DNA from 4 places in the Clostridium kluyveri DSM 555 genome. Region 1 is predicted to be linked to each of the others. Evidence: riboswitches for the same ligand, from Rfam matches in the RefSeq annotation. Region 1 holds a riboswitch; each other region holds the start of a gene.
The links. Region 1 has a riboswitch for S-adenosylmethionine ahead of metA (homoserine O-acetyltransferase MetA). Riboswitches for the same ligand answer to the same signal wherever they lie in the genome.
Positions count from the first base shown of each region.

Region 1 (5,906 bases):
ATGGAGATGCCATGGGAGGGGCAGTAATCGGTAAAAAAGAACTTATAGATAAGATAAAACGTGAGGCCATGGTTAATCTTGGAGGGACAATAAGTCCTTTTAATGCATGGCTAATTATGCGTGGAGTTGTAACTCTTCCGCTGCGTATGAAACAGCATAGTGATACTGCGCTAGAGGTTGCCGAATTTCTTGAGTCCAATCCAGTTGTAAAGTTTGTAGCATACCCAGGACTGGAAAGCCATCCACAGCATAATATTGCCAAGAAACAGATGAATATGTATTCTGGAATAATTGCTTTTGCGCTTAAAGCAGATGTAGATACCCACAATAAATTTATTAATTCACTGAAATTGATTACCCAGGCTGTTTCACTAGGGCATGACGAAAGTTTGATTGTCTATACCGGACCAAATGATGAGAGAATTAATTTTTATCCAGAGCAGTTTAGAGAAGGATACATTAGATTTAGCATAGGACTGGAAAGTGCCAGTGACATAATAGCAGATTTAAAACAGGCATTAAAAAAATGCGGATTACAGTAATTGGTAAATGATAATTATAATAAATAGGAGCAGATTTAATTTTTATATAAATCTTGCTCCTATTTATTATAATGAGATATTATTAGAGTTTATTTAAATCATAAGGTGTTTCCTGATATACATAATAATTAAGCCAGTTTAAAAATAGCAGGTTAGAATGGCTTTTCCAATTTGATAAAGGCGTTTTATCTGGATTATCATCTGGAAAATAATTTTGAGGTATATCTATAGGTAAATTTAGTGCTATATCTCTCTCATATTCTGATTTTAATGTTAAAGTATCATATTCAGGATGTCCAGCAATAAAAATCTGACGTCCACCTTTTGTAGCTACTATATAGACACCGGCTTCTTTGGATTCAGAAATTATTTTTAGTTCAGGAACTCTTTCAATATCCTTTCTTTTTACAAAGGTATACCTAGAATGTGGTGCATAAAATATATCATCAAAACCTCTAAAAAGTTTAATATTGGCTTCGTTTAAAGTATGAGAGAAAATACCGGATATTTTTTGTTCCAGAGTATATTTTGGAATTTTAAAGTGATGGTAAAGTCCAGCCTGAGAGGCCCAGCATATATAAATAGTGGAATAAACATTTCGGGTACTCCAATCCATAATTTCAGTTAATTCTTTCCAATAATCAACATCTTCAAATTCAAATTTTTCTACAGGTGCACCTGTTATTATCATACCATCAAATTTTTTGTCTTTTATCTCTTCAAAGGTTTCATAATATTTAATTAAATACTCTGCAGGAGTATTTTTTGAATTATGAGACTTTAAATACATTAAAGATATATCAACTTGTATAGGTGAATTACTTAGCAATCTTAAAAGTTGTATTTCAGTAACGGTTTTAAGGGGCATTAAATTTAATATAATTATATTAAGCGGTCTTATATCTTGTCTTACTGCATGATTTTCATTCATAACAAATATATTTTCAGCCTTTAATACTTTAGAAGCTGGAAGATTGTTAGGTATATTTATTGGCATAAAATCCCTCCTTAAATTATAATAGTTTTAGTGGCAATCAAATAAAAATCTTATTATTCAAATTTCAATTTTGGAGTTAAATAAATAAAAGTTATTTTTCTGTAAGAAAAATAACTTTTATAATAAACTAATTTAAAACTATTTTCCTTATCTCTCAGAAATAATCTGCTGGAATTAACACCATACATTTTAATAAAATGTTGGTTGTCGGGTTTCATAGGGCCAGTCCCTCCACCGCTCTTGATAAGATTTAATTTGATTTTACACTATATTCTATACTAAAAGCTTATTTTTGTCAATAACTTATTTTGAATGAAAAGTACTTCATTTAAAGGCCTGATTCTCTAAATTTGTGCTCTGAAATTTCTATCAAATTATGCAAGGGTCGTTTTAGAAGTGATAGAAGTAAAAATACACAGGAAAAACCAGCTATTGCTATAAGATCTTTATATACATTTTCCCATAAGGGACCACCAATGGCTTCTCTGAATCCTCTTATGGCATAAGTGAAAGGCCAAAAAGGCGCAAGTGTACTAAATATTTTTGGAAGAGTTTCTATAGGATAAATTCCTCCAGCCCCCGCAATTTGAAAAACCATAATTATTACCGCAATGGCTTTTCCTATGTTGCCCAATATGGATGCCAGTGTATATATTATAATAGTAAATGTAACACTGCAGGCTAGGGATATCAGTATCATAAGCCCCATACTCTGAGGGTAAACTTTTAGCAAATAAACATCCCCTAGTATAGTAATAATAGTTTGTATGAAAGATAATATTAAAAATAGAGCTAATTTTCCAAAATATTTATGTGTTACTGTCAGTTTTTTGTTATCGTCAAAATCCTTGCAGTGAAAAGATAATATAGAAGACAATAGTAGTACCCCTACCCATATTGCCAATGTGGTATAAAAAGGAGTTACTGCATATCCAAATAATCCTGAATTATAAACCTCAATATTTTTTATATTTATGGGAGATGAGAGTAAATTTGAAAGTTCATCCGGGTTTTTCTCCATAAAATCTATTATTTCATTTAAATTTTCTTCATTTAAATTTTCCATCTTAGAGCTTAATTCATTTAGTTTACTTTGAATATCTTCTAATTTCTTATTTAAATTATTAGTCTGGCTAACTGAAGCCTTACTGCTTAATATTTCAGAATTGGCCAAAGTATTTAATTGTGGAACAAGGACTTTTGTGGATTCCAGTATGAAATCTATATTATTTAAACTATTTGTTAAGTTGTCTGTGGCAATGTCTATTGACTGATAAGTGTCCAGATAAAAAGCGTTGGATAGAGAGACAACATTCATAGATATTTGGTTGCTTAAATTAGAAAGTTCATTTATAACTGAAGTAATATTATCTTCAGAGGAATTACTATTAATTAAAGATTTTAATCTATTTAAATATGTTTTTTCAGTTTGTACTGAATTTTTTAGTGTATTAAGTGAATCTATAAGTTTACTTGCACCTTTATTAGGGAGAAAATCATTAATGAAATCCAGAATCTCAAGGGTATTGTTAATTTTTTTAATGAGGGAGTTATCCAGATTAATTAATTGATTTATTACAGTAATATTTAAATTTGAACCAATATCTATCTTGTTTATGTTATTTAAATTTGTTAGAAGATCCTGTATTTGATCATTTAAGGATTGAATTTCATTTATGTCATTATTTAAATTATTTTGTGTTGAATTTAAGGTCTGTTTGGTAGACAAAACCAATAATTTGCTTTGTGCTAAAATATTTTGAACACTATTTATTTGCTGTAACAACTTAGGAAAATCAGATTTCTGTGCGTTTAAATATTTTTGTAATTCTTCTGAATTAGTATTTATTTCTGATATGTATTTTTTTATGTCATTTATACTAGAAACAGTTTCAGGAATAGTATCCTTTAGTTGTATAATTTGGGGCTTATCTGTTTCTAAATCCTTTCCCAAGGAGTTTAATTCCTTAAAAACCTCCTGGCTGGCTGTTTTTATAAAATTACTTTTTATTTTGTTTATTAAGTTGGTTTTTGCAGAGTCTGTAATTTTAGTGGCTACAGCGTTTAATTTTTCATTAGATCTATATATAATGTTAGGCTTTTCAGGACTTTGTGTTGTTACGGTTAGCATTTTGCTGGAAAAGTCCTGTGGTATTTCAATTAATGCATAATATTTACCTGTATTCAATCCGTAATTTCCCTGCCATTCATCTATGAACACCCAATCAAGAGTTGTATTCTTTTTTAACTCTTTAACAACTTCATTGCCTATGTTTATATTTTTATTGTTGAAGGTACTTCCGCTGTCATTGTTAACTACAGCTATGGGAAGTCTTCTGGTGTTGATTTCAGCATAGGGATTCCAAGAAGCTTTTATGTTAATCCATGCATAGAGAGAGGGCAAAATACAAAATCCTAAAATTACCATAAATACTGAGGGATTCTTTATTATATTGATTAAATCTCTTTTTAAAATTTTAAATATGGTTTTCATATACTACCTCCAAAGCTGACCTATTCTCCTATACCTGAATCTTTGAATTTTACTTGAAATTTATGAATTTTATTATGTAGTGGCTCTTTAAGGAATAAGCCAATTAATATAAAAAATATTGAAATTAAAATTAATACTACAAAATCTAAAACTACAGTTGATATAAGGGGACCTGCAACAGCCTCTCTAAAACCACTAACAGAATAAGTAAATGGAAATAGAGGCTGTAGTATTCTAAAGATCAATAATTGAAGCTGTATAGGATAAGTGGCACCGCTTCCTGCTATCTGTACTATGAGAAAAATAATAGAAATAGCTCTCCCGAAGTTACCTAGTATAGATACCAATGTATATACTATTACTGTAAATGTAATGGCTGAAACAAGTGCAACCATTATCATGAGAAAAACATTTACCATTTGGACCTGTAATAAAAATTTGTCTCCCAGTGTAACTATAATACCTTGTATTGCACCTAAAGCTATAAAAGTCAGCAATTTGCCTAAATATTTTTCTTTCAAAGTAAGATTACCACTCCCCTTAAAAGGGGTTACATCTACTCTTAATAGTGTTACAAGCATAATGGAACCTACCCACATGGCAAGAGCCGTATACATAGGGGCCATGGATGAACCAAAGTTAGAAACGGTATATATATTTTCTTCCTTTACGTTAAAAGGGCTTGATATAAAATCTCCCATTAACTCAGGATTGTTCTGTAGTATAGTAATTATTTGTATTATATCGTTGTTTGTAACCAGTTTTAATTCATTGCTTAATTTATTTATATTGTCTTTAAATTGAAGCAATCTATTGTTCAATTTGCCGGATTCAGCAGCAACTAATTCACTTCCATGAATTAAAGTATCCATGGCATTATCGCCCTGTTTGTTAAAATCCTGAACAGATTTTAGTATTGAAGAAGTATTATCTGTATAGTCAGTAATTTCTTTAGCTATTGAATTTAATGCATTTCTTGTGTTTTTATTATATTCATTTTGAGCATCTATTAGCTGGACTTTCAGATTTGTTATGTTATGTGACATAGAATTTAGCATATCTTCATTAATTTGATTAGTATTAGTAAGTTCTTTTTGTAAGCTTTTTATATTATTTTTTTCATTTTTTAAGGACTTTTGTATAGTATTTAAAGACTTTAATAGATTCGATACTTTGTCAGTGCTTTTAAAATCATTGATTTTTTCTAAAAAGTCAATAATTGGGTCAATTTCATTGATCAATATGTCAATTTCATAACCAATTTTATCTACAGTGGAGTTTATACTTGAAGAATTTGATTCTGAAATTAAAGAATTCAAGTTTTCTATTAAAGCTTCAGTTCTATAAATATCACTTTTGGCATTTTCAAGATTTATGGCAATATTATCAAAGGCATTATTTAGTGAAGGCTGGATGGAGTTTATAAAGTCCTTATTATTATCATTGTTTTCTGATAAAATATTTATTCCTGAATTCATCAGAGGAAAAGTAGTTTTTATTTCATTTAATATGGGGGTTAAGTTACTTGAATTATTTTTTATATTTCCAAGAACATAGGTTATAAGATCCATATTGTCATTTAATTTTATAATGTTATCTTTTAAATTTATAATATCTTCTTTGTTTTTATCTGCATCTTCTCCAATAGTATTTAAAAAGGAGAAAATGGTTTTATTAACAGAGTATACAAAATTAGATTTTACTGAATCCAATAAGGTATCTTTAGCAGAACTGGTTATTTTGGATATAAGAGGACTGCTCTTTGTATCTACCTTATAAACAATTTCTGGTTTTTTAGGATTATCAGAGGTTATACTTACAAGGCGGGAAGAAAAATCTTTGGGAATTTCTATCATTGCATAATAAGTTCCGT
Region 1 is NC_009706.1:1,708,211-1,714,116, reverse strand. Features, by position in the region: gene CKL_RS08020 (trans-sulfuration enzyme family protein) at 1-542, shown strand, start outside; gene metA (homoserine O-acetyltransferase MetA) at 625-1,539, opposite strand; SAM riboswitch class I at 1,684-1,789, opposite strand; gene CKL_RS08010 (YhgE/Pip domain-containing protein) at 1,868-4,033, opposite strand; gene CKL_RS08005 (YhgE/Pip domain-containing protein) at 4,054-5,906, opposite strand, start outside.

Region 2 (5,906 bases), 890 kb from region 1:
CCCAAATAGTGAGCACCTCTATGAGGATTTCCATTATAATTTTCATTATAGTTTTCAACAGCTTTTATCACAGGTATTGGTTTTTGAGTTGTGGCACCATTATCTAAATATACTAAATCATTTCCATTCACTTTTATAGATAGTATAGGAAAATCCTCTCTTATTTTTTTTACATTTATATTTGTTATTTTTGCATCTAAACCATTCATTATATAATCCTCCTATTAAGTTCTTCAGATAAAAGTTTTCTCAAATTCTCCTCAGGAATTTTATCAAAAATAGGATTGAATCTGGCTTCTATTACAAGCTTTTGTGCCTCACTATAATTAAAACCTCTGCTCATTAAATAAAAAAGTTCATCTTCATCTATTTTACCAATACTGGCTGCATGTGCCCCATCTACATCCTCTTCCTCACAAAGAAGCATTGGAATAGAGTCTGTTTTCACTTCAGAATTTAAAAGAAGTACTTCTTCTATCTGTGATCCCTTGGATTCATGACATCCTTTTTTAAAATCTATATTACCTTTAAATGTCTTCTTTGCTCTATCCTTTAGAACTCCTTCTATCCACATATTACTGACACTCTTTTCACCAAAATGATTGTTAGTATAATAAATATCCTGTTTTCTATCTCCATCCACCATATAAGCTGAATAAATATTAACCTCACTATGTTCTCCTAGTAAATCGGAATTATAATTTGTAACATTTATACTACTTCCAATTTCTATGGTTATCCAATTTATTTTTGCGCTTTTCTTTAAAAGCGCCATATTCCAATCGAAATGAAAGGATTTATTATTCATCCTTTGAACTTTTATAACATTCACCTCTGCCCCATCTTTTGCAATTATTTTAGTCAGTCCATTATGAAAGGCACTTATTTCTTCATTATCTGTATGATAATCTACTATAAAAGTAACCTTACTATTTGGTTCCGCTACGATTATATTATGATCTATGACCATATTATTATCTTTATCCAAATTAAAATCAAGCCTCACATTTGAATGCAGAATCCTATTTTGGGGAACTTTTATAAATACCCCTGAATTAAACATCTCTTCTCCCAAGTTTACAAAATCTCCACATAATAAAGCTGCTTTTTTAAAACTGGGATAATCATGAAAATATTCATTTTTTATTCCTTTATTCATAGGCATTATAACATCATCTTTAAAATCTTCAATTTTATAATTTATATAATCCTTATTATAAGGGTTTATTTTGGAAAGTCTACAATTTTTAATGTGGAAATTATTTAGTCCAAGATATTTCCATGTGGGAACATAGGCTAAATTCAGCTTAAAGTCCCTTTTATCCTGAAATATAACTTCTTTGTCTTTGTTTTCATTGAACATCCTACTACATACCTCCTTATCCTATAGTTCCCTTTAACTCTACCTTAATCAAATTATTCATCTCTACAGCATACTCAAGTGGAAGTTCTTTCGCTATAGGTTCTACAAAACCTGTGACTATCATACCCTTTGCTTCTTCCTCTGTGAGTCCTCTACTCATAAGATAAAAAATAGCATCCTCACTTATTCTTCCTATTTTAGCTTCATGTCCTATGTCTACATTATTATTGGATACATTTATAACAGGTATGGTATCTGATCTGGACTTACTATCCAACATGAGTGATTCACAAGATACACTTGATTTTGAGTTAACTGCATTTTTTGTAGAACTTAAAAGTCCTCTATAAATAGCAACACCTCCATCTTTAGATATGGACTTTGAATTTACAGTAGATGTAGTATTTGGCGCTGCATGAACTACCTTTGAACCTGTATCTAAATACTGATTAGCACCTGCAAAAGTTATCCCTGTAAAGTCACATTTTGCCCCTTCGCCTTTTAATATACTCATAGGATACAGCATTGACACTTTAGAGCCAAAGGAGCCTGTTACCCATTCTATATGACCATTTTTATCTACTATTGCCCTTTTTGTATTTAAATTATACATATTTCTGGACCAATTCTCTATGGTACTATACTTTAATGAAGCTCCTTCTCTTATATAAACTTCTACACAACCTGCATGTAGATTATTCACATAATATTTAGGTGCAGAGCAGCCCTCTATATAATGAATTTTCGCTCCTTTTTCAACTATTATAAGGGTATGTTCAAATTGTCCCGCTCCTGGGGCATTTAACCTAAAATAAGATTGAATCGGAATATCAACCTGCACTCCCTGTGGAACATATACAAAAGATCCACCAGACCAGACCGCTCCATGAAGTGCAGCAAATTTATGATCCGTTGGAGGTACAAGTTTCATAAAATGAGGTCTGACCAATTCTTCATAATCTCTTATGGCTGTTTCCATATCCATATATAGTACACCTTGTTTTTTCAAATCCTCACTTACATTATGGTAAACAACTTCAGAATCATATTGAGCACCCACTCCTGCTAGTGATTTTTGCTCTGCTTTAGGTATACCCAGCAAATCAAAAGTATTTTTTATATCCTTAGGAACATCTCTCCAATTATGTTTTATGTCAGTATCTGGTCTTACATAGGCAACTATATTATCCATATTTAGATCTGTTAAATCAGGTCCCCAAGATGGCATTGACATATTATCATATATCTCCAAAGCCTTAAGCCTAAATTCCCTCATCCAAGCTGGATCATTTTTTTCATGAGATATTTCCTCTATTATCTCCTTTGTAAGCCCTCTATCCGTTTTATAAACAGATTTATCTTTGTTCTTTACATCATAAATACTTCTTATTATATCTTTTATATAAGTCTTATTTTTTTTCAACAGGATCACCTCTCTTATTAAGCAGTAAACTATACCAAAGACTTAAATTTATCATATCCGCTTTTCTCTATTTCTTCAGCTAAAGATGCATTCCCAGTCTCAACTATTTTTCCATCTACAAGTATATGGACATAATCTGGTTTTAAATACTCTAAAATACTATTATGATGGGTAATTATAAGTATAGAATTCTCATTTGTTATAAGCTTGCTTACTCCTTCTGATACTATTTTCACTGCATCTATATCAAGTCCCGAATCCGTTTCGTCTAGCATAGCGAGTTTTGGTTCAAGTACCGCCATCTGAAGTATTTCATTTTTTTTCTTTTCTCCACCAGAAAATCCTACATTTAAATATCTTCTAGTATAACTTTCATCTATTCTTAAAAGTTCTAATTTTTCCTTCAAAATTTTTCTAAATGCCAAAATGCCTATTTTCTTTTTAGAAACTGAGATTTTTGCGCTTCTTAAGAAATTTTCCACAGTTATACCTGGTATCTCCTGTGGATATTGAAAAGACATAAAGATTCCACACCTTGCCCTTTCATTTACTTTTAAGTCACTGATAGACTTTCCTTCAAATATTATATCTCCTGCTGTCATATTATATTTAGGATGGCCCATAATAGTATTTACAAGTGTAGATTTTCCCGCACCATTTGGCCCCATTATGGCATGAACTTTACCTTTACCAACTTCTAAGTTTACTCCCTTTAATATCTCTTTATCTTCAACCTTTACTTTTAAATTGTTTATTTCTAATAATTTATTTGACATTTTATCTCTCCTTTAAATCCGAGTATTTGACTCATATTTAAATATAAAAAAAATCAGCCACAAAGTTACTCCGGCAATTAAACAGGGTAATACCCGACCTAAATGCTCAACATTGTTTCTGATTATATTTTACTCTTTATTTAGACGATAATCAACAAATACCCTTTTATTTAAGTCTTATTTTTTCTTTAGTTTCCACTTGAATCACTATCCCATCTTGAATTACCAAAGTTATTGATCCATAGCTTATATTTTTCAATGACTCAATTATTTTTCTTATATATTCTTCCGAAATCTGATTTTTCCTTTCAATTTTTTTCTCCATTTTTATATTGTACCCCCTTTTATACAATCTTATTAATATAAAAATCAAAAACCCTCTTCCAAACAAGAAGAGGGTTGTATATCATGATTAAGATATAAAAGAATCGACCTTAAAGGTTTTTTCTTTACCTCATCTTCCAGAACTATGTTCTGATGGACTTAGCACCTTACATAAAATTAAAATGTGGTTGCTGAAACTTCATCGGGCCATTCCCTAAGTTTCTCTTGATAAGGATATTCATTAAATTTTTGAATTATTACCTATATAAGTTTCATTATATTATATTAAACTTTACGATGTCAATAAAATTGAAATAATTTTTTAGTAAATAAATCAGATTTGTGCTACATAAATTTTATATACCACTATTTATAAGTCTCCAGTATATTACTGTATATATCCTCCGTCAAAGTTAATCCTCCGTTATATCCCACATAAGTTCTATTTAGCACTAACCTATGCTTCACTGGCAGAGATATATTTATTCCAAATCCATTTAATTCTGACACTATATCTCTATCCCATGAACTCCCTAAAATCAGAGGAGTATGATTGCCATATTCATATTTTCTCAACCTTTGATGTATTTTTCCTCCATCTACTTCAAATATTACTTTAGCAGAAGTGCTATTTGAGAGATGTTCAAATTCATGCTCTATGCTTTTTCTATATTGCTCAGGAGTATCATCTGTAATATATTGTTCTCCTGGAACAATACCTAATTCATTGGTTAAAAATTTACTAATTCCAAGGGCATAAAAAGAATCTGTTATATTAGAAAATCTATCTGCCACACTATATCTGAATTCTATAAAAAAGTCTATTGATCTATCAATATAATAGTAAAATCTCTCTTCTTCCTCATTTATAAAAGCTTCCGCCTTTTCTTTATCAAGCTTAGCAAAATCCCCCACAGTTCTTAAAAATTTACTAGTTTCCTTTGCACCTATAGGCAAAATTGGATAATGCAAATAAGGAGTACCATACTTTTTCTCTAATAATTTAGCAGTATTTAAACCCACCCAAGGTGATAAAACTAAATTAAACTGTGCTTGTGGTATTGTTTCCCACTCACTGACGCCGCCGGACTCTGTACCAAAAAGTATATTCACTTTTAGCCCTATTCCTTCAAGTAATTTCTTTACCTCGCTTAAATTTCCACACCAAAATGTATCCTGATAGGGAAGTACAGACCACACATTTACTAATCCCATTTCTTTTTTTACTGGTTTTTCACCTACAAACTGATTTATAATGGCTTCAATAACTAACTCATGACCCTTAAAGTTACTTCCTTTAAAACCTGCTGTCTCTGCATAAACTATAGGTATGCCTTTATCTTTATATTCACTTACTACTTGCCCTACATCATCTCCTATTATATCAGAAGTACATCCTGTTAAAACTACAAACAAATCCCCTTTTAAGACCTTAAGAGTTCCATCTATTACTTGCTTTAATCTCTGCTCTCCCCCAAACACAACTTCTCTTTCCGTAGTATTTGTACAAGGCACAGAACTTCCACCAGAATAACCTACTCCTTGATATCCTGAATCAACACTAAGACCATCAAAAAGTTTAATCCCACAACCTGGCCCTGAATGAAGTATAGGAATAGCTCCTTTTATAGCTAGTACTGATTGTTGTGCACCTAATGCACAATAATGTCTAGGCTGCTCTATTATTTCATCCATCAAATATCACCTCCCAGAAAAGTATAAGGATCCTGTTTAAGCCACCAATCAGTATATGGCAACTTGGAATGTGCTGCAATATTAGTTACGAACTCTTTAGTTAAAAGTACACCTATGATTTTATCACCATAATTAAGCAATCCTTGATATCCTAATCCAAATTGCTCATCTCCCATTAAAAATGTGGGTATGCCAAGCTTTGGTCCCCAGGCAGCCATACCCCCATGACGTGCTATAAACAAATCAGGTTTTAGTCTGTTTAGTACATTCACTAACTCAAAAGGTTGTTTATTGCATACGTTGAAATTCTTAACATCTCCATAAT
Region 2 is NC_009706.1:822,995-828,900, reverse strand. Features, by position in the region: gene CKL_RS04075 (cysteine desulfurase) at 1-209, opposite strand, end outside; gene sufD (Fe-S cluster assembly protein SufD) at 209-1,363, opposite strand; gene sufB (Fe-S cluster assembly protein SufB) at 1,380-2,786, opposite strand; gene sufC (Fe-S cluster assembly ATPase SufC) at 2,816-3,562, opposite strand; gene CKL_RS19695 (YezD family protein) at 3,729-3,887, opposite strand; SAM riboswitch class I at 4,014-4,121, opposite strand; gene CKL_RS04055 (nitrogenase component 1) at 4,253-5,581, opposite strand; gene CKL_RS04050 (nitrogenase component 1) at 5,581-5,906, opposite strand, start outside.
Region 2: linked by a shared signal. The riboswitch ahead of CKL_RS19695 (YezD family protein) and the one ahead of metA (homoserine O-acetyltransferase MetA) in region 1 are both predicted to bind S-adenosylmethionine.

Region 3 (5,906 bases), 1.7 Mb from region 1:
AATTGACAAGAAGGATTATTTGGCTAAAAAGTCCCATTGGATAGTGGGAGGAGATGGATGGGCTTATGATATTGGATTTGGGGGTGTAGATCATGTATTGGCTTCAGGAGAAGATGTGAATTTATTTGTAATGGATACGGAGGTTTATTCAAATACAGGAGGTCAGTCTTCTAAAGCAACTCAGACTGGTGCTGTAGCAAAATTTGCAGCTTCAGGTAAAGTGACCAAAAAGAAAGATTTAGGACTTATGGCAATGAGTTATGGATATGTATATGTAGCTCAGATTTCCATGGGCGCTAATATGAATCATACTATAAAGACAATAGTAGAAGCTGAAAATTATAAAGGACCATCTCTTATAATAGCTTATTCACCATGTATAAATCATGGTATAAAGACAGGGATGGGAACTAGCATGGCTGAAGAGAAAAAAGCAGTGGAGTGTGGATACTGGCACTTATATAGATTTAACCCTGCTCTAAAAATGGAAGGTAAAAATCCTTTTGTTTTAGATTCTAAAGAACCAAAAGCTTCTTTCAAAGAATATATAGATGGAGAAGTGAGATTTTCTTCATTGAAAAATATTTTTCCAGAAAGGGCGGAAGGTCTTTTCAGCCTTGCAGAAAGAAATGCTGCAGATAGATATGGAATATATAAAAAATTATCTGAAATGTAAAAATAGATTAAAGGCCGCTTTAATACGGCCTTTAATCTATTTTTCATTACTGTCTACCCATTCTTTAGCATTTTCAACTTCTACTTTATTTGGTAGGGGTACTTCTGAAGTTGGCTTGGTTTTATATATATTTGCCCAGGAGGCTGTTTGGTGATTTTCTACAATTGGCTGCTTAATTTTTTCTTTATTCTTTGGCATGATTTTTATCACCTCATATATAGTATCTTCAAAAAATCATAACATATAAGTGGAAAAATTTATTCAAATGATAGAATCAGCCAATATCCCCGCCTTCTTAAAAATTGATCTTTTCGGATATCTATCCTCCCAAAGTTATATCCTGATGCCTATACCATTTAAGAGCTTGCATTAAATGTTCAGGTTTAAAATCTGGCCAGTAGTCCTCTATCATATAAAAATCTGAGTATACTGATTGAACAGGAAGAAATCCGCTGAGTCTTCTTCGTCCTCCCCAGCGTATAATTAAATCTATTCTAGTTATATCACTGGAATTAAGATTACACATTATGGAAGTTCTGTTTGTAGTTCCAAGATTTTTTACACTACTTAAATCCCATTCCCAACCATAGTTTACTAAAAAATTAATTTTTATTCCTCCTGTTCCAAACTTTTTTCTGACTGTATAAGGAAGAAGTGATTTAGGGAACATAGGAGAATCTGAATTGCCTACTACTAAAAGAGAAGCATTTTCTTTAGATAAAATTTTTACAGCTTCTATACAGGCCCTAGTAAATGCTTTGGTTTGAGGGGCAGGACGTTTCGTATTATCTGTAGTAAACCCATAATAAGTTAATTCTTTTATGCCTAATTTTTCACATAATTTAAATAACTCTATACCAGGTTTTAAACCAAAATTATAACCATTTTCCTTTGCCATACCATTTTTCAGTGCCCATCTTCTATTTCCATCTGGAATTATGCCTATGTGAGCTGGCATTGACATTTTTTAATCCTCCTTTTTATTTAAAGATGCATAAAGTATATCTTTAAAATAATACTTTAAATTATTGCCAATACATTAGTAGATTATTCTAAAAAGATATAATTTTAATTCTATTCTACAATATAGGTTACCCACTATAAGCATGTAGGTTGATAAAATGAAATTATTTTAGATAAATTTTCAATTAAGCCTATCTCTACTGCAGAGTAAAATTTAAAGAGCATATTAAAATAATCCATAATTGTAAGGTAAAGCAGGAATTAAACTATTCCTACTTTATTTGCCTTTCACTTGTTATTTATTTTTATATATCTTATAATAAAATAGTAAAGTAAATAACTGTATAAAGGTTTTTAAGTTTGTAGAAGTTTCATGATTTATAGAATAGAAACTTATAAAATTTGGAATGTAGGTGAGTTTTATGCAAGATGTAATTTTGACGGAAGCTGGTAAGAAAAAACTGGAAGAAGAATTAGAGTATTTAAAAACGGTGAAAAGAGTAGAAATAAAAGCTGCATTAAAAGCTGCTAGGGCACAGGGAGACCTTAGTGAAAATGCTGATTACAGTGCAGCTAAAGAGGATCAATCTATGACTGAAACTAGAATACAAGAACTTGAATATCAACTTAAAAATGCTGTAATAATAGAGAGCTCATTGGAAACAGATGTGTTTGATATAAATAGGACTGCTTTAGTAAAATTTTATGATGTAGACGAAGTTGAAGAAGTAACACTGGTAAGTTCTGTGGAATCAGATGTTAAAAATATGAGGATAAGTATAGAATCCCCTTTGGGAAAAGCTCTTTTTAGATTAAAGGTGGGAGATAAGGCAACAGTTATATCACCTGATGGAAACTATGACGTAGAGGTAGAAAAGTTATTATAATGAATATATTTAATAGCGGAATATTTTTATTACTACATAAGTTGTGGGAGTTTATATAGAGCTCCTTTTTTGTGCGAATTAGCAGCATTGATGTTGACAAATATTTGTTGTTTTGTTATCATGTATGAAATTAAATAGTAAAATTCTTATTTTGAGAGACGGAGGGACTGGCCCTATGATGTCCGGCAACCTGAATATTTAAGGTGCTAATTCCAGCAGGTATTACCTGAGAGATAAGAAAAATGAAGAAGTATGTAAAACCTCTTGTAGCTTATCTGCAGGGGGCTTTTAAAATTTTAATTTTTAAAGCTTATAATAAGAAATTTTAATAAAATTGGAGGAATTAAAGATGAGTGTAGAAAATGTCGTTAACTACTTTTTAAATAGAAATTTGGAGAATCCTGTATTTAAGCTTCCAGACAGTGGCGCCACTGTACAGCAGGCAGCGGAGACTATACATACAGACCCCAAATATATAGCAAAAACCTTGGCCTTTAAGATTAAGGATGAAGATATACTTATAGTTATGAGAGGAGATTTAAGAGTTAGCAATAAAAAATTTAAAAAGATTTTTAAAACTAAAGCTAAAATGTTAAATCATGATGAAGTTTTAGAGAATACAGGTCACCCTGTAGGGGGACTATGTCCTTTTGGCTTAAAGAAATCTTTAAAAGTTTACATAGATATTTCTGTAGAGAATTTTCCATATGTATATCCTGCAGCTGGCTCAAAGGAATTTGCTCTTAAGATAAATCCACAACAAATTAAAGAACTAGTAGATGGACAATGGATTGATGTATGTGAAGATGAAGCAAGGGATTCTTAGATCCAGGAATTTGCTTGTAACATGCTTTTTTCATATGAATGTTAAAAGAATTATAAAATTTTAGGACATATATTTTAATTTATAAGTGACATATTTGGAATTTATAGGTATAATGTAATTATTATTAATGAAGGGAGTGAATTCATTGAGAGGTGATGAAAAAACTTCTTTAGTGCTTATGGTTCAAAATTCTCATAGAATATTTTGTTATTATAATGTATCATCTATGACAGTAAAAGAATTTGAAGATAGATATGGAGAAGCACTATGGATAAACTCAAAACCAGTTATAAAGGTTTATTCTGTAGAAAATGGAATAGGTAAGAATATAAAGACAATATTGGTAGACCCCTTTGCAGATAGCTGGTATATAGATATTGAAAAGGATGATATGGATCTTTTTGTAAAGCTGGGCAGAATTATATCAGGTAACAAATTTGTTGAATTTGCAGTTTCAAATACAGTAACAACTCCAAGGAACAGCAAGTCTTTAGATAATTCTCTTTATTTTCTGGATGTTTCTCAAACTGATATATCCAATCTAAAGAAAGAGTTTTCTAATAACTTTACGAGAGGAAAAAAAAATTAAATATCCAGAATTAATATTCAAGGATGAAGGTGGATACAATAAATTTATAGATAAATATATGGAAGAGTTAGAGAATAAATATAGTTTAACTTCTTCTAGAGGAGGGCTAAAATGACTAAAGGATATATTTCAATTATACTTCACAGTCATATGCCTTTTATAAGACATCCAGATTTAAAAGATCCACTAGAGGAAAGATGGTTATTTGAAGGTATCAGTGAATGTTATATACCACTTATAAGTATATATGATAAGCTTATAAAAGATCATGTAGATTTTAAGATAACTATGTCTATAACACCTACTTTAATGACTATGTTAGAAGATGAATATTTAAATAAAAGATATTTACAGTATTTAAAAAAATCTATAGAGCTCTCTGAAAAGGAGATAAAGAGAACAAAATATAATAAAGAACTTGCTGTACTTGCCAAGTTTTATAATGAAAGATTTTGTAAAATATTAGGTGTTTACAAAAATTATGATTACAATATAATGAATGCCTTTAGAAAGTTTCATAGACTGGGGTACTTAGAAGTGTTAGCCAGCTCTGCTACCCATGGACTTTTACCTTTGCTTGCCATAAATCCAGAATCGGTTAAGGCACAAATAGGGGTGGGGGTTCAATGTTATCTGGAGCACATGGGTCATGTTCCAGATGGAATATGGCTTCCTGAATGCGCCTATACCTATTCATTGGATTATGTACTTAAGGAATTTGGAATTAAATATTTTATAGCAGAGAATAAAGCACTTGTAAATGCCTCTCCTAAGTCCAGATATGGCGTTTATGCACCTATTGCCCTTCCAAATGGAATTTCTGTATTTGGAAGGGATGTGGAATCATCTTATCAGGTGTGGAGTGACTTTATGGGTTATCCCGGAGATTTTAATTATAGGGAATTTTATAGGGATATAGGATATGAACTCCCTTTAGAGTATATAGAACCTTATATAAATGAGAATAAGATTAGAATTGACACTGGAATAAAATACTACAGAATAACTGGTAATACAGATAACAAGGAATATTACAATAGGAAAAGAGCTTTAGAAAAGATAAAAGAGCATGGAGAACATTTTTTTAAATGCAGGGTGGAACAAATCGATAAACTTAGTGAACATATGGATCAGCCTCCTATAATAGTATGTCCTTATGATACAGAACTATTTGGACATTGGTGGTTTGAAGGACCTGATTTTATAGATGAATTCATAAGAAAAACCATGCAAAATAATTGTAATTACAAATTAATTTCTCCCATGGACTATTTAAAAAAATATCCTATAGTTCAATGTTCAAGTCCCTGTCCTTCTAGTTGGGGAGAAAATGGAGACTTTTCCGTGTGGATAAATCCACATAATCAGTGGATATATAGAGAAATACATAAATGCGGGGAACAGATGGTGAGACTTTCTAATACCTATACAAATTCTACAGACTTACAAAGGAGGGCTTTGAATCAGGCAGCTCGTGAATTAATGCTTGCAGAATCCTCAGATTGGCCTTTTATTATAAAAAATAATACTGCTGTAGAATATGCCGTTAAAAGAATAAATAATCATGTAGATAGATTCAATAAGCTTTATGATAGTATAACTAAAAATGCAATTGATTTAAAGTATTTGTCACAGTTAGAAGCATTAGACAACATTTTTGAAAGTATTGATTATAAAATTTACCAGGAATCCAAATAAGCATTACAAAAGCCCTAAAACCTTTAAAATTAAATTTTGGTACATAGGGCTTAGTTAATTACTTTATATACTTAAAGGCACTATTATGTCCCTAAAAGTAGGCGAATTATGCATATATATTAATTTTTCTTGCTTTTTGCAAGTTCTACAGAAACTCTTCTGCTTTGAAGTTTTTTACCATTGGATTTCTTTAATATAATAGATGCCACCCTTTCAGGAACATTTATAAAAGTAAATTTGTTTAATATATCTATATCACCTATTTCA
Region 3 is NC_009706.1:3,380,946-3,386,851, reverse strand. Features, by position in the region: gene nifJ (pyruvate:ferredoxin (flavodoxin) oxidoreductase) at 1-676, shown strand, start outside; gene CKL_RS20055 (CDIF630_02480 family spore surface protein) at 713-874, opposite strand; gene CKL_RS16225 (undecaprenyl diphosphate synthase family protein) at 996-1,640, opposite strand; gene greA (transcription elongation factor GreA) at 2,062-2,526, shown strand; SAM riboswitch class I at 2,670-2,766, shown strand; gene CKL_RS16215 (YbaK/EbsC family protein) at 2,876-3,352, shown strand; gene CKL_RS16210 (DUF4912 domain-containing protein) at 3,489-3,941, shown strand; gene CKL_RS16205 (glycoside hydrolase family 57 protein) at 4,053-5,639, shown strand; gene CKL_RS16200 (DEAD/DEAH box helicase) at 5,759-5,906, opposite strand, start outside.
Region 3: linked by a shared signal. The riboswitch ahead of CKL_RS16215 (YbaK/EbsC family protein) and the one ahead of metA (homoserine O-acetyltransferase MetA) in region 1 are both predicted to bind S-adenosylmethionine.

Region 4 (5,906 bases), 210 kb from region 1:
AAATTTTATTTATTATAATTTATCTTTTTATTTTTATTATATTTTACTGTCAATGCACCTTTCCAAAAGCAAAGCCGCAGCCCCTATTGAAATTGCATCCTCTTTAAAATATCCATCTCTTTTGAAAATAACCTTTTCAGGAACATATCTTACACATGTTTCATAAAATAAATTCGAATTAATTAAAGGTCCACTTAATATAACACAATTTAAATCCAATAAATCAATATAAAATTCCATACTTTTTCCCAATTTAGAGGCAGCATCAAAAATTATCTTTTCAGACAGTTCATTGTTTTTTTGAACTGAAAGGCATACCTTATTAAAATCAACATCTTGATTTGTATTTATAACCATATGCTCAAAAGCATATTCATTATCATCTGCTGTTTTTATAATTCTATCTTGTAAAATTGTCCCTTCCCTTACTCTCAATCCACAATTAAAATAAGCTAGATTTTTAAATTGTTTCCCACTGCCATATAAATACTCTGCAATAGCAGCTGAATTTGCACCATTTTCACTAACTATACTACATTTCAATTTTTTTTCAAGTATTTCGTCTATATTCACATCATTCCAGACATCTGTTTCAATTCCAAGTCCTACTCCAATAAGATCAATAAGCTCCAAACTTAATTCTATGTAAGCATCACTTATAATTCTTACAATTTTTTCCACAACTTCATTATATGAATTGGAAGAATTAACATAAAAACTCTTCTTGTAGAAAATTTCCATTCTTAAATTTACTATGGAAACTTGTACATGAGTTTTAGATATATCTATACCTATAATATAAAATCTGCACAGGTTTATATCATATAGTATAGGTTTTCTACCTCCTGTGGATTCTCCTATACACTTTTGTACTATAATTCGCTTTTTTTCAAGAGGACTCATAATACGATTTAATGAAGTCAATTTCGTTCCTGTTCTAAGCAGGATTTCATTCTTAGTCATGGCTCCATCTTTTTGAATTAAATTAAATATGTTTTTTTCATCCGGGTTTAAATCTTTAAATAATCTATAATTGTCCACCATAATTATCATACCTTTAAAAATCAAATACAAAAAACTTACCCCTATAATAAACTGAAACCTAGGGCTATGTCAATAGCATAACAATGAAAAATATATTATTGACAGGATTAATTTAAGTATGTTAGTATGTTAGTATTTAAATAATTAAATATTAAATTCTTATCAAGAGAGGTAGAGGGACTGGCCCTGTGATACCCGGCAACCTTATTGTTTTCAATGGTGCTAATTCCAGCAGGCATGTATTTGCTTGACAGATGAGAAACTTGAATGAAAGACTTTCTTGTAACTCATGGCAAGGAGGTTTTTATTTTAGTTATCAAGTTTTTACAGTTCGGGGGAAGTTTGCTCATGTAAATAACCTATCTAGAGGGCAATAGCGCTTGTTTACCACTTTGAAAAAGCTGAGGGTGTTAACTAAATTACAGCTTTTGGATAAGTTTATATTTTCTTTTTACCAAAACGGTTAAAACATTAAATAGTGTAAATTTTCTTATGCTATTTAATATCAAAATAACAAGGAGGACGTTATGAACATAAAAATAAATGGAGATCCTAAAGAAATAAAGGATGGATTAACAGTAACAGAACTTTTAAAAATTGAAAATGTGGAAATGCCAGATATGGTTTCCGTGCAATTAAATGATGAATTTATAGACAGAGCTAACTTTTCGACTACTGTACTAAAAGAAAATGACAAAATAGATTTCTTGTATTTTATGGGTGGTGGGACTTTTGGATTATAGTGAAGAACAAATAGAAAGATATTCAAGGCATATAATACTATCAGAAGTTGGAGTAGAGGGTCAAGAAAAGCTTCTTAATTCCAAAATACTCATAATTGGAACTGGAGGCCTTGGAGCACCTGCGGCTATGTACCTTGCAGCTGCAGGAATAGGAACCCTGGGGCTTGTAGACGGAGACAATGTGGACCTTTCCAATCTTCAAAGACAGATAATACATGAAACTGGAGATGTGGGAAAATCTAAAGTTCAGTCTGGAAAGGAAACTGTAAATCGTTTAAATCCTGATGTAAATGTAATTACCTATAATGAATTGGTAGATTCTCGTAATATTTTAGACATTATAAAAGATCAAAACTACGATTTTATTATAGATGGTACCGACAATTTTCCAGCTAAATTTTTAATAAACGATGCTTGTGTACTTTCTAAGAAGCCTTTTTCCCATGCGGGAATAATAAGATTTAATGGGCAACTCACCACATATATACCAAACAATGGTACACCTTGCTATAGATGTATCTTTCAATCACCACCACCTGCCGGAGTAGTACCTACCTGCAGAGAAGCAGGAGTACTCGGTGTTATGGGAGGGATAATAGGTACTCTTCAGGCAACAGAAGCAATTAAATATTTACTTAATCTTGGAAATAATTTAGCTGGATATCTTTTAACTTACAATGCACTTACTATGGAATTTAGGAAAATAAAATTAGGTAAAAATGAAAACTGTGGAGTATGTGGACAACATCCTACCATAAAAAATCTTATAGATTATGAACAAGCAGCCTGCGACTTAAAAACAGGAGAGTTGAAAGGGTGATTATATGATTTATATAGATAAATTAGAATATGAAAAGATTGTAGAACAAGCAAAAAATGAATTTCCTCATGAATGCTGCGGATATTTGTCAGGAATCATATCCGGAGAGGATATATTTATAAAAAAAATATATCCTTTAACAAATATAGATAAAAGCAGTGAACACTTTTCTATGGATCCCAAAGAACAGTTTAATGCTTTAAGATTTATAAGGAATGCAGGGCTTAAGATCATCGGGAACTATCATTCACATCCTTATTCTCCCTCCAGACCTTCTGAAGAAGATAAAAGACTCGCTTTCGATACTAAAATATTATACGGAATTTTATCACTTGAAAAACCTGAGCACGTATTTAATCTATTTAAAATAGATAAGGACAAAAATGTGGAAAAACTAAACTATACTATAAGATAGTTTCACATTTTCAAAAAGTAAATTAGTGGGAGTGATATTTATATGATAGCTATAAATGAAGAAAACTATAAATCTATAGAAGACATTAAAGATAAATCAGAACAATATAAACTAGCTACAATAGACCCTTTGAGATTCAAGGCTTTTAGAGTTTCCATGGGAGTATATGAACAAAGAGAAAAGGAAACCTATATGGTAAGAACAAGAATACCCGGTGGTGTTATAAGCTTAGAACAATTTAAGTGCATAGGTGAACTTGGTGCAAAATATTCCCAGGGTAAAATCAGATTTACTTCAAGACAGGATATTCAATTTCAAAGTATCAATTTAGAAAGTGTATACCCTATAATGAAATCCCTTATAGAAGTGGGAATTATTACAAAAGGTACTGGAGGAAATACTGTAAGAAATATAGCATGTTCCCCTCTTTCCGGTGTTTCATTAGATGATGTATTTGACGTAACTCCTTATGTAAAAGCTGCTACTAATTATTTAATAAAAGATCCAACTACAATGAATCTTCCTAGAAAATACAAAATAGCTTTCTCAAATAGTAATGAAGACACCGCAAATGCTACAGTATCGGATCTTGGATTTATAGCTAAAATATTGAATAATAAAAAAGGATTTGAATTGTATGGAGGCGGTGGATTTGGAGGAAGCCCCTCAGTATCCCTGAAATTAGGGGATTTTATAGAAGCAAAGGATATTCTCTACTATATACAGGCCATGAAAAATCTCTTTGAAAAGAAAGGAGACAGAACCAATAAAAACAAAGCTAGAATAAGATTTATAGTTAAAAGACTTGGACAGGAAAAATTCATCCAATTATTTAACGAAGAAGTAGATAAATTAAAGTCATCTGTAAATCTAGATGTAGATGTAGATGAAAATGAGTTTATATTAAGCACCTCGGCAGATATAGTAAAAGAAGCAGCTGTATCTGAAGAATTAAAAAATATATTATTTCCTCAAAAACAGTCAGGATATTATTCTGTCTATATACATCCACAAAGCGGTCATTTAAGTACAGATAATTTAGATGCTATACTTGGCTTTGTTAAAAACTTAAATTATGAAACCTCAATCAGGGTTACAAATACTCAGGGATTTTTTATAAGAGATCTCAAAGAAAATGATGCTGAAAAATTAATCGATATAATTAAAGATTTTACTTCTATTTATAATATAGATAATTCTCTCACCTGTGTTGGAGCTTCCACATGTCAGTTAGGCCTTTGTCTTTCACAAAATCTCTTAACTGCCATAAAAGAAGAGTTTAAAAATACTTCTCCAGAAATAAAATCCTCTCTTCCAAGATTATATATATCAGGATGTCCTAACTCCTGTGCCCAACATGAAAAAGGACAGATAGGACTTCATGGAAGAGCTAGAAGAACCGAAGGAGGACTTATACCTATGTACTCTGTTTCTCTAGGGGGAAAAGTCGGTTCAGGATGTGCCAGAATGGGAGATGCCTTTGGAGATATTCCAGCTAAAAAAGTTCCTGAATTTCTTCATGAGCTATCAAAACTAAAAGTTAATTCAAATCATGATGACTTCTATGAGTTTTTAGCTGATAAATCTTCTGATATAAAAGAATTAATAGAAAAATATAGCCACATAGAAAAATTTACTAGTGAATCAGATATTTTCTTTGATTTTGGAGCCTGTGAAAAATTCTCCTTGAAAAACAGAGGTCCTGGAGAATGCAGCAGCGGAGTAATGGATGTAATTAAACTTGATTTATCAAATGCTAAATCTTCCCTTGCTAAATATAAAAAATCTGAAAACCAACAGGATTTATATTCTTCTGCTGTATCTTCTGCGAGAACCCTTCTGGTACTTAGAGGAATAGATACAAATAAACCTAGGGAAATATTCAAAGAATTTGAAAAAGCTTTTATATACACAGGTTATGTTAAATCTTCAATAAAAGAACTATTTGAAAATCTTATAGATTACAAACTTGGAGATTTAGAAAATATATCTGATAAATTTTCTGAAATAGAATATTTATATAAAAAAGTTGAGTCTATGTATGAATCCTTAAATGGGAAGCTGGAAATAACTCTTCCTAAGGAAGAACAGAAATATACACCATTTGACGATGGAAAACAACCTGAAGAAAAAAAGGACTATGAAATCATCGATTTTAGAGGAATAAAATGTCCTATGAATTTTGTAAAAGCTAAAATTGAGTTATCCAAAATTAAACCAGGACAAAAAAGAGGATTTTATATAGACGATGGTGATCCAATAAAAAATGTGCCGGAGAGCATAAAAAAAGAAGGACATAAGATAGTTTCCATAGATAGGAATTATGAAGGTTATAATCTTTTAGTTGTAGAAAAATAATATCAAATTCACAGTCAGTCAACTGACATAATTATATTTGATTATGTCAGTTGTAATGAATTGAGGTGAAACTATGAAATTCAATACTAAGCTTATACACGGAAATTTAAAAACAGATGCAACAGGTGCTACCAATGTTCCCTTGTATTTATCAAATGCCTATGCCCATACTAGTGCAAAAAAGCTGGAAAATATATTTAAAGGCAAGGAAATGGGATATTCCTATACAAGAATATCAAATCCCACAGTTACTTCTTTTGAAAGAAGAATTGCCAGTATAGAAAATGGTTTAATAGCCACCTCTGCTGCCTCTGGTATGAGTGCCATCTATATTTCAATAATGAACATAGTAGAACCTGGAGATGAAATAATTGCTTCCAGCAGTTTATATGGAGGAACCTATACATTAATAAGAAATTTAAAATTATTAGGTATAAAGGTAAGATTTTTAGAAAATATAGATAAAGCAACTTTAAAAGAAGCTATAAATAAAAATACTAAGTTAGTTTTTGCTGAAACTATAGGA
Region 4 is NC_009706.1:1,915,485-1,921,390, forward strand. Features, by position in the region: gene CKL_RS08865 (ROK family protein) at 37-1,074, opposite strand; SAM riboswitch class I at 1,201-1,305, shown strand; gene thiS (sulfur carrier protein ThiS) at 1,572-1,787, shown strand; gene CKL_RS08875 (HesA/MoeB/ThiF family protein) at 1,777-2,607, shown strand; gene CKL_RS08880 (M67 family metallopeptidase) at 2,612-3,022, shown strand; gene CKL_RS08885 (sulfurtransferase TusA family protein) at 3,065-5,380, shown strand; gene CKL_RS08890 (O-acetylhomoserine aminocarboxypropyltransferase/cysteine synthase family protein) at 5,454-5,906, shown strand, end outside.
Region 4: linked by a shared signal. The riboswitch ahead of thiS (sulfur carrier protein ThiS) and the one ahead of metA (homoserine O-acetyltransferase MetA) in region 1 are both predicted to bind S-adenosylmethionine.